DNA from 3 places in the Lysinibacillus louembei genome. Region 2 is predicted to be linked to each of the others. Evidence: riboswitches for the same ligand, from Rfam matches in the RefSeq annotation. Region 2 holds a riboswitch; each other region holds the start of a gene.

Region 1 (3,894 bases), 1.9 Mb from region 2:
GCATCCTTTAATGAATGGCGGAACGTGCCGATTATGTACTCTGTATTTAACTGCAATGCTTGCTTTTCTTGAAAAGCATATTCCCATGTATACATGCCTGTATCGAGGTTCAAATTTTCTATCGCTTGTGGCTTTGCTTTGACACTTGGTGCGTAAAGAAATAAAGAAAACGCTTCGCCATCCATTAAACCAGCCCCTATATGCCCTTCTTCAAAATCTGATGGGCTCATTCCATATTGTAGGCTCGCCTCAAAATTCTCATCCCTTTGACCATCGCTATATTTCTCCACCCAGAGCTGAACTGTTCGTTGATCTGCTTGCGGTAAGGCAAAATTGAAATCCCATATATAGCCTAGATGTAGCTCTTGAAATGTGCGTGTATACTCTGAGTCTTCAAGCGGCTTAATGGTAATCTCTTCATTCGTAGTAGCTGTACAGGCTGTCAGTATTGCTACTACAGCAATAATTAAAAATAGCCATTTTTTCACTTCTCAACATCTCCCTTTTCCTAATCATACAAAAACTGAGCACAAATTGCATGCTCAGTTTCAAAAATCTACTATTTTTTAAAATCATTTACCGTTTGCGCAATATTGTCGCTTTGGCAAATCGCTGAAATAACAGCGACGCCATCTGCACCTGCTGCCAGCACCTGTGCTGTACGCTCTGGTGTAATACCACCAATTGCAACAATTGGGAAATCAGGATAGCTTGCACGTGCCTTTTGTAAAAACGTCACACCTGCTGGCTCATTGGCATCCGCCTTTGAATTGGTCGCAAAAATAGGTCCGATGCCAACATAGTCTGCACCACCCGCAACGGCTGTCTGCATTTCCTCATTGTTATGAACAGAGACACCGATAATTTTATCCGCAAATTGTGAGCGAATTTTAGCCAGCTCACTATCATCCTGCCCTACATGCACACCATCTGCATCAATAGCTAAGGCAAGTGCCACATCATCATTGATGATAAAAGGAACGCCGTACGTGCGACAAAGCTGTTGGCAGCGTTTAGCAAAGTTTAACAACGCCTCACCTTGTAGCGCCCCCTCACCTTTTTCACGCAATTGGAAAATAGTCACACCTGCCTGCAACGCTTCCCCTAAAATAACGAGTGGGTCACGCTGACAGTTAGTAGTTCCCATAATAAAATATACAGCTAACGACGCACGTTTCAATGTAGCTTCACCTGCCCTTTCATTTGCGCTTTACGGTAGGCAAAATGATTTGTCGGTCCATGCCCATTGCCAATATTTAACGGATGCGCAATCGCTGCCTGAATGAAATGCTTCGCCTCAATAATGGCGTCGCGCAGTGCATAGCCCTTTCCTAAAAAGGCTGTTAAAGCAGCTGAGAAGGTACAGCCTGTGCCATGCGTATGCTTCGTATCGATGCGTTCACTGCTCATTGCGAAGAAGGAGCCATCTGCAAAAAATACCATATCGACCGCTTCCTCGCCTTCTAAGTGTCCGCCCTTCATCACAACACATTGCACGCCAAGTGCTAATATTTTTTTCGCAGCCGCTTCAATGTCTTGCACGCTTTCAATTTGAATGCCTGTAATTTCCTCTGCCTCTGGAATATTCGGCGTTAACACTGTTGCGATTGGCAGTAGCTTTGTTTTTAATGCCTGCACCGCCTCTTGCTGCAATAAGCTAGCACCACCCTTGGCAATCATTACAGGGTCAACTACGAGCTGTACGCTATGCTGCTGTAGCTCCATTGCCACAGCCTCAATAATATCTGCTGAAAAAAGCATGCCTGTTTTCACAGCCTTCACTTGTAAATCCTCAAATACCGCCTTGATTTGTGCCACCGTAAATTCAGGCGAGACAGCTAAAATATCTGAAACACCGAGCGTGTTTTGAGCCGTTAAGGCCGTAATAGCTGATGTGCCATAAACCCCTAGCTCCTGAAATGTTTTTAAATCCGCTTGGATACCAGCTCCGCCACCGCTATCCGAGCCTGCAATTGTCATTACAATGTCCATTCTCATCAACCTTTCGAATACTTTTCTAAGCCATTCAATATTTCTATTTGGAACGAGCCAATATACGCTGTGTTGCGCTCCGCATCCTCTGCAATTTGCTTATATGTTTGTAAAAGCTCCGCTAAATTTGCGACAGGCTCACCTTCCACTGTCAACGCAGCAGTACAAAGTGCACTTAATAGACAGCCTGAGCCTGTCACCAATGTCATACGCTCATGTCCACCTGCTACTTTTTTCACAATTGTTCCATCTGTGACAATATCGACCGCACCTGTTACAACTACAATTGTATCATATTTTTTTGCCACTTCCTGTGCAACTGCGATTGTATCAATATTACCTTGTCCACTATCGACGCCTTTTGCTCGCCATTCCACACCTGCGATTGTAGCAAGTTCGCCCTCATTGCAACGAATTAATGTAAACTTCACTTGCTGTAGCAATTGCTGAATCACTTCTTGACGGTAGCTCGTTGCGCCAACACCAACTGGATCTAACACAGCTGGCACCCCTTGCTTGTTCGCCGCTTTTCCGGCTGCCAGCATTGCAGGCACCTTCGATTGATTTAATGTACCAATATTGATGAGTAGCCCACTTGCAATCGATGTCATTTGTTCAACTTCGCTTACTTCATCAGCCATCACAGGAGATGCCCCGATAGCTAGTAGTCCATTTGCCGTGAAATTTGCGACAACATAGTTGGTAATGCAATGAATTAACGGTTGCTGCTGTCTAATTTTATAGATGGTCATCATTATGTAGCCTCTTTCTTTCAATTTTCGACAAAAAAAGCCCTCTAAAAAATAGAGAGCCTCACATACAAGGTTTGGTTGCTCCCTACGCCAGTGTTAACTGAACAGGTTCAAAGGGTCAGGTTTTAACCTTCTCAACGCTGAACGCGTCCCCCTGCAAATCGTCGTTATTTCTTATCGTAGCACTATTTATCATATTTTCCAATACATTCGAATCTTTTTTCTCATCTATTCGTTATAGTAAGGAAAGAGGTGATGTTATGAAAAAATGGATTTCAATTGTTACTGCCGTTGCTGTTGTATGCGGTGTAGGCTATTATTTCTTAGGCAAGGAAATAAACAAAGGCACCTCACCACAAGCAGATGGCACAAATGACTATATGGTTATTTTAGGCGCAAAAGTTCGACATACTGGGGAACCGTCTCTCTCCTTGCAAACAAGACTTGACACGGCTGCTGCTTATTTGCAGGACTATCCACATGTCAAGGCGATTGTGTCAGGTGGGCAAGGGCGCGATGAGCCTGCAAGCGAGGCGTCCATTATGGCGGCTTACTTAATGAATAAAGGCATCGCAGCAGATCGCATTATACTAGAGGAAGCGTCTACTTCTACATATGAAAATTTACTGTTTTCAAAGGAGCTATTACCAGTGGATATTTCTAAAATCACGATTGTGTCCAACGATTTTCACCTACAACGGGCAAAATTTTTAGCGGGGAAGGTAGGGCTAGAGGCAGATGTGCTTGCAGCAGAAACACCATCATCTGTGGAGAAAAGAGCTAACCAGCGCGAGCGACTTGCGTTGTTGAAGGCGTATTTGTTTGGAAAATAAACAAGCGGCTAAGAAATACTTCCCTTAGCCGCTTTGTATGCTACTTCACCCAAGCGACAAAATTGTCAATTACTTGGTCTAAAAATTTAACTGTTGCTTCGTCTGTTAAGTTGCCTGCCTCGTCAAACTTTGTATGTGCTGCACCGATATATACTTCGTTGCCTTGTAAAACTGGCGAACCAAGACCTTGTGCGAATAAAATATCGCGCAAATGCATTTGTGCTTTAACCGTTCCTAAATTGCCCATTGATGCGCCCATCACGATAGAAGGCTTGCCAATCATCACTTTATCAACGCGTGATAACCAGTCAATTACA
Region 2 (3,894 bases):
AATGTCGTTTTTGGTAGTATGCTTTTCAGTGTCAAGGTATTATTGGAATGTGAAACTATATTTGTTACTAAAAAAAGATTGGGGGATTTAAATGGAAAAGTATTATTGGGATACACAACTGGAATACCTCAAATATTCTGATATGAATCAACAAAATAAACAAAAATTCTTTCACTCACTCAAGGAAGATGGAGTAGGTGGAGAGCCTGTTAATAAAGAGCTATTTATTGAAAGCTTGCAAAAACGAGGAATCACAATTAAGGAAGCGCATGAACAATTTGAGGCTGAGCTACTGTTTTCACAGGTCTTTAACATCGACTCCTCTTTCATATATGCACCTAGTATGAAAATTACTTTTGGAGAGATTAAAAAATAGATATCCTCTATAGCCTTAAAAAGCCTTTAGAAATCTGCTTTCCAAAGGCTTTTTCTAGAAGAAATTTAATATAACCTATTTAGATAAAAATTCAGGCTTTTGTTGCTCATGCTTATCAAGAATAATTTGCTCTGGCTGGATGCCTTGCTCACGCAGCACTTCAATGTTCTGCACAAGGAATTCATCGCTACCAACAACATAAAATAGTCCATCTTTGTCCGAAGCAAGATTTTTCACAGCTTCATAGTAGTCTTTACGATTATCGACAAATTGTGCTGTGAAATTTTTATCGGGTGCAGATTCAAAAATAGTAGTGAATAAGAAATCCTTTGATGAATCAATGTTTAAAGAATGCATTTGCTTAACGTTGTCAGCGCGTTTGAAATAATCAAGCACAAGCGGTCTGAAAGTTGCTAGACCGACACCTGATGATAACAAGTAAATATTTTTATCTTCTCTTTTCAGTGGTACATTTGAATGTGTTTTAAAGATGGCTACCTCATTGCCAATTTCAAGATTTCTTAAAATTGTTTTAAACTCAGAGCACTTCTCTCGGATACGTGTTGTAATACCGATTGAATTTTCATGCGGTAAAGTAGAAATAGACATATGGCGGATTAAGCTACGATTCGGTTTATCTCCCTCATTAAAGCCCTTTAGTGCAAAATGAGTGTGAGAGCCTTCTTCCCATGTAAAGCCTTCTGGAAGGTCAAGCATGTATGTTTTAACCTCAGGTGTTTCCTCAACAATTTTATTTATTTTAGTCCAATAGATTTGCATTTTATCTTCTCCCTACTCCGTTGTATGTAATTCATTATACTATAAGTGATAATGTTTCTCAATTAACTAGAGTGATTATTTTAAAAAAACATTTGACAATTAATTTCTATACGGTATGATGAATTTGAAATTAAAATATAATTCTTTTTCTACTAGGGGTGCCAAATGATGGCTGAGAATTACTCTTAGAACCTGATCTCGTTAGGACGAGCGGAGGGAAGTAGATGGGAAATGAACTTGTTGTATATAACATTTCATTTAAAAAACACACCCCTTCTATGCGTTCCTTTTAGAAAAAGAACAATTAGGAGGGTTTTTTATGAAATTTACTGATGAATTACGTTTAGCAACAAAGGATAGCTGGGAAAAAAGCTTGCATCACCCATTTGTCCAAGGAATTGTGAAAGGGGATTTACCTTTTGACATCTTTAAAAATTACATTTTGCAAGATATTTATTATTTAAACCATTATGCAAAAGTACATGCATTGGCAGCAGCACAGGCGGATGACTTTGCCATTACTTCATTGCTTGCCGAAACAGCGAGCAGGACGGCACAGGCTGAGCTAGGGGTGCATGAACAGCATGCAAAAATTTTAAATATTACAGATGAGGATATGGACAACTTTAAACCAGCACCGACTGCTTATGGCTATACATCGCATTTATATCGTTCAACAATGCACGGCAATTTAGCATACGTGATTTCCGCGATGCTACCGTGCTACTGGCTATATGCGGATATTGGAAAGACGTATGAGCATGCAAATCCAGAGCCTGAAATTTATCGCAACTGGCTTGCGACATATGCAAGTGATTGGTTCCAAGAGGCAACGCAAGGACAAATTGATTTATTAAACTCACTTGTTGAGGATATGAGCGAAAAGGAAAAAGAGAAAGTGAAAGAGCAATTTATTATCGCGAAGGAATATGAGCTAGCATTTTGGGAAATGTCTTATACATTTGAAAAATGGTTATCACAACGTGATGAGAAAGTGAAGCTATAACAGGAGGATATATTGATGAAAGCAATGATAAGATGTTTTTCATTTTTGGCGCTGCTCCTTCTTTTAGTCGGATGTCAGTCACAGGAAAGTGAAGGGAAGGAAAAGGTTCAGCTCTTCTTAGATTGGACACCAAATACGAATCATACAGGAATTTATGTAGCGAAGGAAAAAGGCTTCTTTGAGGAAGAGGGGCTAGATGTTGAAATCATGCTGCCAGGTGAGGTAAGCACAGAACAAATAATTGGCTCTGGAAAAGGGCAATTCGGAATTAGCTTCCAAAGTCAGGTGACACAAGCACGCTCAGAAAATCTCCCTATAGTTTCAATTGCAGCGATTATACAGAAAGATACGAGCGGCTACTATACGCCAAAATCGAAGGGGATTGAAACACCAAAAGATTTTGAAGGGCGTGTTTATGGTGCATATGGCTCTGAGCTAGAAAAGGCTTCTCTCCAAGCTGTGATGAATAAAGAAGGTGGAGATGCTTCAAAAATAAATATGGTGCAAGTCGGCAATACAGATTATTTTATTGCGATGGAGCGAGATATTGATTTTGTCAGTATTTTTTATGCATGGACAGGTATCGAAGGGGAGCTTCGTGGAGCGGATATGAATTTTATTCAGCCAGCTGATTTTGCGCCAGAGCTAGACACATATTCACCGCTTATCATTACAAGCGATGATATGATTGAAAACGATCCTGAAACAGTGCAAGCATTCATTAATGCAGTGTATAAAGGCTATGAATTTGCGATTAACAATCCAGAAGAGGCTGCAGATATTTTAATTGAAGCAGAGCCTGACTTAAATCCTGAGCTTGTGCAACGCAGTCAGGAATGGCTATCTCCACGCTATAAAGAAGGAGCAGAGGCTTGGGGTGTACAAGAGGCAAGCCGCTGGGAACGCTATGCGAACTTCATGATAGAAAACAAAATAATTGAGAGTGTAGACATTCAAAAAGCATTTAATAATGAATTTATTGAGAAGGCTATGAAGTGATGAAAATTAAAAGTATATGGAAGCCAGCTCTTGCACTTTTAATTGCAATTGCGCTGTGGGAAGCGGCAACAAAAGTATGGCAAATTGAAGTATGGCTATTGCCATCACCTTCTACGATTGCGAAGGAAATGATTATCGTTTTCCCAGCCTTTTTACCACATATGCTGGCGACAATTAAGCTTGTTTTAGTTGGTTTCTCATCAGCTATTGTGATAGGGATTATCGTTGCAACATTGCTACATATTTTCCCGACAGCACGGGAAATTGTCATGCCATTTCTCGTTATTTCTCAAAATATCCCAACAATCGTACTAGCGCCGCTTTTTATGATTTGGTTTGGTTTAGGGGATTTTCCAAAATACTTAATTATTGCAATGACAGCCTTTTTCCCAATTGCGATTGCTACGCTTGATGGATTTAATCAAACAAATCGTGAGTGCCTGCACTATATGCAAATGATGGGGGCAACGAAAAAGCAAACATTTTTTAAATTGCAATTGCCTGATGCGATACCGAGTATTTTTTCAGGTATCAAAATTGCTGCAACTTATAGTGTAATGACGGCAGTTGTCGCAGAATGGTTAGGGGCACAAAAGGGAATCGGTGTTTTTATGACATTATCCGCATCGTCGTACAGAACGTCTCGTGTTTTCGTTGCGATTGTCATTACCATTATTTTAAGCTTAGCCTTTTTCGGTCTATTTTTAGCGCTTGAAAAATGGTTTACACGCTG
Region 3 (3,894 bases), 1.8 Mb from region 2:
TTGGCTACATAAAAGCCCTGTAATAGCACTTAATAAAATGCCATTGCGATAATGCCCTGTGCATAAAAATAAATTGCTATATGGCGTCTCTCCCATAATTGGTAGCCCATCCATTGTTTGTGGTCGCACCCCACACCATGTTTCAATAATTTCTGCCTTCGTTAATGAGGGCAGTATTTGAATTGCACGTGTTAATAAAGAATGGATGCCACCAGCTGTCACGGCATCGTCTTCTTGTAAAGGGTAGCTTGTCGCGCCAATTAATATCATTTGCTGCTGTTTTGGTACGATATAGCAGCCATCTGTTGAAAAAATAGTTGCCTTTGGTAGTTGATCCGCTTTTAGCATTAAGCATTCGCCTTTGACAGGCTGCATTGGGCAATTAATGTTTAATGTAGCTGCCAGCCTTGGTGTCCAAGCACCTGCTGCTAAAACTACCTGTGAAACGGCATAGCGGGCACAAGCTGTTTGCACATATGTAATTTGCTGTTGCTCCTTTTCAATTGCGATTACTTCCTCGTCGATGATATTTGCCCCAAGCTGCTGTATGGCGAGAAATAATGCTTTTGTTAAAGCTCTTGCATTTACTTGATGATCTTCGTAAATATGGAAGCTGCCTGCAATGACTCGCCCTAATAATGGCTCGTAGTGCTGTAAATCGCTTTGATTTAACCAATGAATAGATGCAGGGCGGTCGTTATGCAAAAAGTCGTATTGCTGCTGTAAATCTTGCAAGCCTTGTTTGTTTGTCGCAATTTTAATAAGCCCTGAAGGCAGTAACCCTACATCTTGTCCTGTTAATTCAAACAGCTCCTGTGCAATTTTTTTATGCAATGTCCGGCTTTCCAGTGCTAAATTATAAAGCGGAGAAGGGGCATAAAATTCATTTTGACCACCGAGCATACCACCAGCTGCAAGTGATGCTGTTGTTGTTTTTTCTGCATGGAAAAGCGTTACCTGTTGCTGTTGCTTTAATAATTGATAAGCAATGGATAGTCCGATGACACCGCCACCGATAATCGTAAAGCCTTCACACTTCATACATTGCCCCCCTTAATCAAAAAACATTGAGATTGCCGCATAGCCTTGTGCACCAGCTTGCAGCACCTTTTGGATATTGCTATGTGTCACGCCACCTAGTGCCAACACAGGTATTTCAATTGCTTGACATATATCAGCGAGCGCTTGAAGCCCTTTAGCAGGTACATCGAGCTTACAAGTAGTCTGGAAAACGGGAGAGAAATAAATATAATCCATACCCATTGCCACACTTTGGTGAGCTTCCTCCTTTGTATGTGCAGATTGTCCACATAAGAAAGGGTACTGTGGCGCATTGATTGTCTGATTTGCTGCAAAATGGCAACCGAGTAAGCCATATTTGTAAGCGAGCTCTATATGCGTATGAACAATCAATTGTTTTGCATTAACACCTGCTTGTAGAAGCGCAGCAATCCCGTTATCAATTTCTGCAAAGGTGAGCTGTTTTTCACGTATAACAATCGCATCCACAGCAGGAGTGATTGCCTTTATTTGAGTGATTACTTGTGCTGTTAGACCTTTACCGCTCGTGATGGCATGAATCATTTTGCTTTCCTCCAATAAAAAAAGCGTTACCTCTCCTATAGGAAAAGTAACGCATACTTAAACATCGTAATGACGAATAGGCGACCACTTTCCTACGCTAGTATGAACTAGATCAGGTTCCAGGAATCCCAAAGTTTACTTTGATCTCAGCCGTTCACAACGGCACCTCCAGTGGATAGCTATGTAATTAGTTAACAATATAGCATATGTTTTTTAAGCTGTCATCATGAAAATTATTAATAAGGATAGCTAGTAATTTATCGATATATGTTATTATAGGAGAAATAAGGAATTAATGAACAGTACATAGAGGATGTTTTTCAATATATTCATTGTGAAAAATGCTATAGATGAAAAGCTATATTTGAAAGAATAGGAGTATGAAGCTAAATGAAAAGAAGTATGATGCAAAAACGCAAGATTATTTTAATTGCTATACTCGCTGTTGTACTATTTCTGACAATTGTCTTTCCTTATTCAATTTTGAGTGTTTATCCTGCGGTTCAAGTGAAGATAGATACAGCTGAGCAACAAAAATATAATGAGGATTTTGCTGTATTACGCTCATTGTTTGAAGGGCGGATGGGCCAACCTGATCATGTTGTAACATATTCCATTTCTGTACTGTTATTGTACCAAATGGAATGGCTAACAGAAGCTAACCATCATATGTGGCGTAGTGATTGGGAGCCACTTTTGACAAATGTACAATCAGTGAAAAAAGAGCTTATTCGTCTAAGCTTACAAGAGGATAATTTTTCGGATGAGGCAAAAGTATATTTACAGCAAATGATTGAAGCTATTATGGAAATAGAGGGGACTGTATTGCAACACACAAATGGTCATACAAGAAAGCATATTGAAACATCACTGCGTAATTTACATAGTGATATAGCAACTTCATTGAATCTATATGTGCAATTTTGGCAAACTTATTATGCTAAATAAGCTTGAATCATTTTGTTTGATAGGGCAACAAAATGATTCGAGCTTTTATTTTGTGGAATTTTCTTAATATTTCCTGAGCAATATTTTTCTTACTTGTCAATACCTTTTAAAAATAGTTGCGAAAAGTGCATGAGTCGCTCTTTTCTTGTCTTCATATCGGCTCGGTATGTGAAAGTAATTATACCATTGATTGAGGTATATGCCATTTGACTAGCGGCTTCTATGTCCTCAATATGCCATTCGTTTGTTTCATTACCAGTCTTGAATATGTCATAGTAAATATCGAGACGTTTGCATCAAATAACGTTGTTGGTGAATTAGCAAATATAGCGAATGAATCGGTAATGGGAGCTGTTGAAGTAGCAAGTCTCACAAATTTAACAGAGCTTGCAGCAAAAGGGATGGAAGCCTTTAATGATTCCTTTGTAGCAGTTGCTTTAATTGGCGGCATCATTATGTTATTTGTATCACTTATTGTTTATATTTTAATCCCTAAATCGTTAGATATTACAAAAAAATTGTGAATAAGGCTCAAATATATTAGTGCTAAATCATTACTTGATGAAAAGATATAGAAACTATTTTACTAATTTTGATATTTATTTTACAATCATAGTAGATTTACATAGAAATGGGGAGCCATTATGAATAGAGAAAGAGCAATTTCACGGGAAATTAAAATTTGGAAAAGTTTAATTTTCAAAATGATTTTAGCAGTGGCGGTAAGTTTATTTATTAGCTCACATATTTCAGAGTTCGTTAGTAAGCGAGTCGGGGAAATCATTGAGTTAGATGGTGTCGCAGGTGTTGTAATTAATACATTTATTTCTTTATTTATCGGTACGGTAATTATTGCGCTATGTACCCGCTATATTGTATTAAAGCGTCTTAAAAGTGTATTAAAGGCAATGACACAAGCGGCAGATGGCGATTTAACTGTGCGCACTAATGATCGTTATAAAGATGAGATTGGTCAATTATCATCCGAATTTAATCATATGTTAGAGCAAATTGGGGCAGTCGTTGACAAAGCAAATAAAGCATCAACAGATGTCACTTCCTATACAAAGGAATTCGCTGCAATTACAGAGCAAAGCAGTACATCTGTTGAAACAATTTCCAACTCAATTCAAGAAATGGTCACGGGGACTGCAGGACAGCTGGACAAGATGAAAAAAATGTCCGAATTATCGGATTTAATCAATCAAGAAATGGAAGAGGTAACAGCTGTTGTACAAGGTGTGGCGGACGTTGCAACAGAAACAAGCCAAAAGGCAGATTCAGGCTTACAATTAATTGAACAAACGATTGATAAAATGAATACAATTAATCAATCTGTGCATGAATCGACAGAGGTTGTCA

The links. A riboswitch is a leader RNA that binds a small molecule or an ion and turns the genes downstream of it on or off. The one in region 2 is predicted to bind thiamine pyrophosphate.
Region 1: it holds a riboswitch for thiamine pyrophosphate, as region 2 does, so the genes downstream of both, thiM (hydroxyethylthiazole kinase) here and tenA (thiaminase II) in region 2, are expected to answer to the same signal.
Region 3: it holds a riboswitch for thiamine pyrophosphate, as region 2 does, so the genes downstream of both, R6U77_RS16895 (thiamine phosphate synthase) here and tenA (thiaminase II) in region 2, are expected to answer to the same signal.

Annotation. Positions count from the first base shown of each region.
Region 1 is NZ_CP137624.1:3,088,893-3,092,786, forward strand. It holds gene R6U77_RS15365 (hypothetical protein) at 1-488, opposite strand, end outside; gene thiE (thiamine phosphate synthase) at 560-1,180, opposite strand; gene thiD (bifunctional hydroxymethylpyrimidine kinase/phosphomethylpyrimidine kinase) at 1,177-1,992, opposite strand; gene thiM (hydroxyethylthiazole kinase) at 1,998-2,744, opposite strand; TPP riboswitch at 2,810-2,910, opposite strand; gene R6U77_RS15385 (YdcF family protein) at 3,005-3,577, shown strand; gene R6U77_RS15390 (NADPH-dependent FMN reductase) at 3,618-3,894, opposite strand, start outside.
Region 2 is NZ_CP137624.1:1,209,155-1,213,048, forward strand. It holds gene R6U77_RS05995 (hypothetical protein) at 92-376, shown strand; gene R6U77_RS06000 (dihydropteridine reductase) at 452-1,156, opposite strand; TPP riboswitch at 1,301-1,392, shown strand; gene tenA (thiaminase II) at 1,476-2,162, shown strand; gene R6U77_RS06010 (ABC transporter substrate-binding protein) at 2,178-3,161, shown strand; gene R6U77_RS06015 (ABC transporter permease) at 3,161-3,894, shown strand, end outside.
Region 3 is NZ_CP137624.1:3,380,280-3,384,173, reverse strand. It holds gene thiO (glycine oxidase ThiO) at 1-1,041, opposite strand, end outside; gene R6U77_RS16895 (thiamine phosphate synthase) at 1,054-1,584, opposite strand; TPP riboswitch at 1,657-1,764, opposite strand; gene R6U77_RS16890 (hypothetical protein) at 1,975-2,532, shown strand; gene R6U77_RS19890 (TetR family transcriptional regulator C-terminal domain-containing protein) at 2,622-2,765, opposite strand; gene R6U77_RS16885 (hypothetical protein) at 2,739-3,056, shown strand; gene R6U77_RS16880 (methyl-accepting chemotaxis protein) at 3,177-3,894, shown strand, end outside.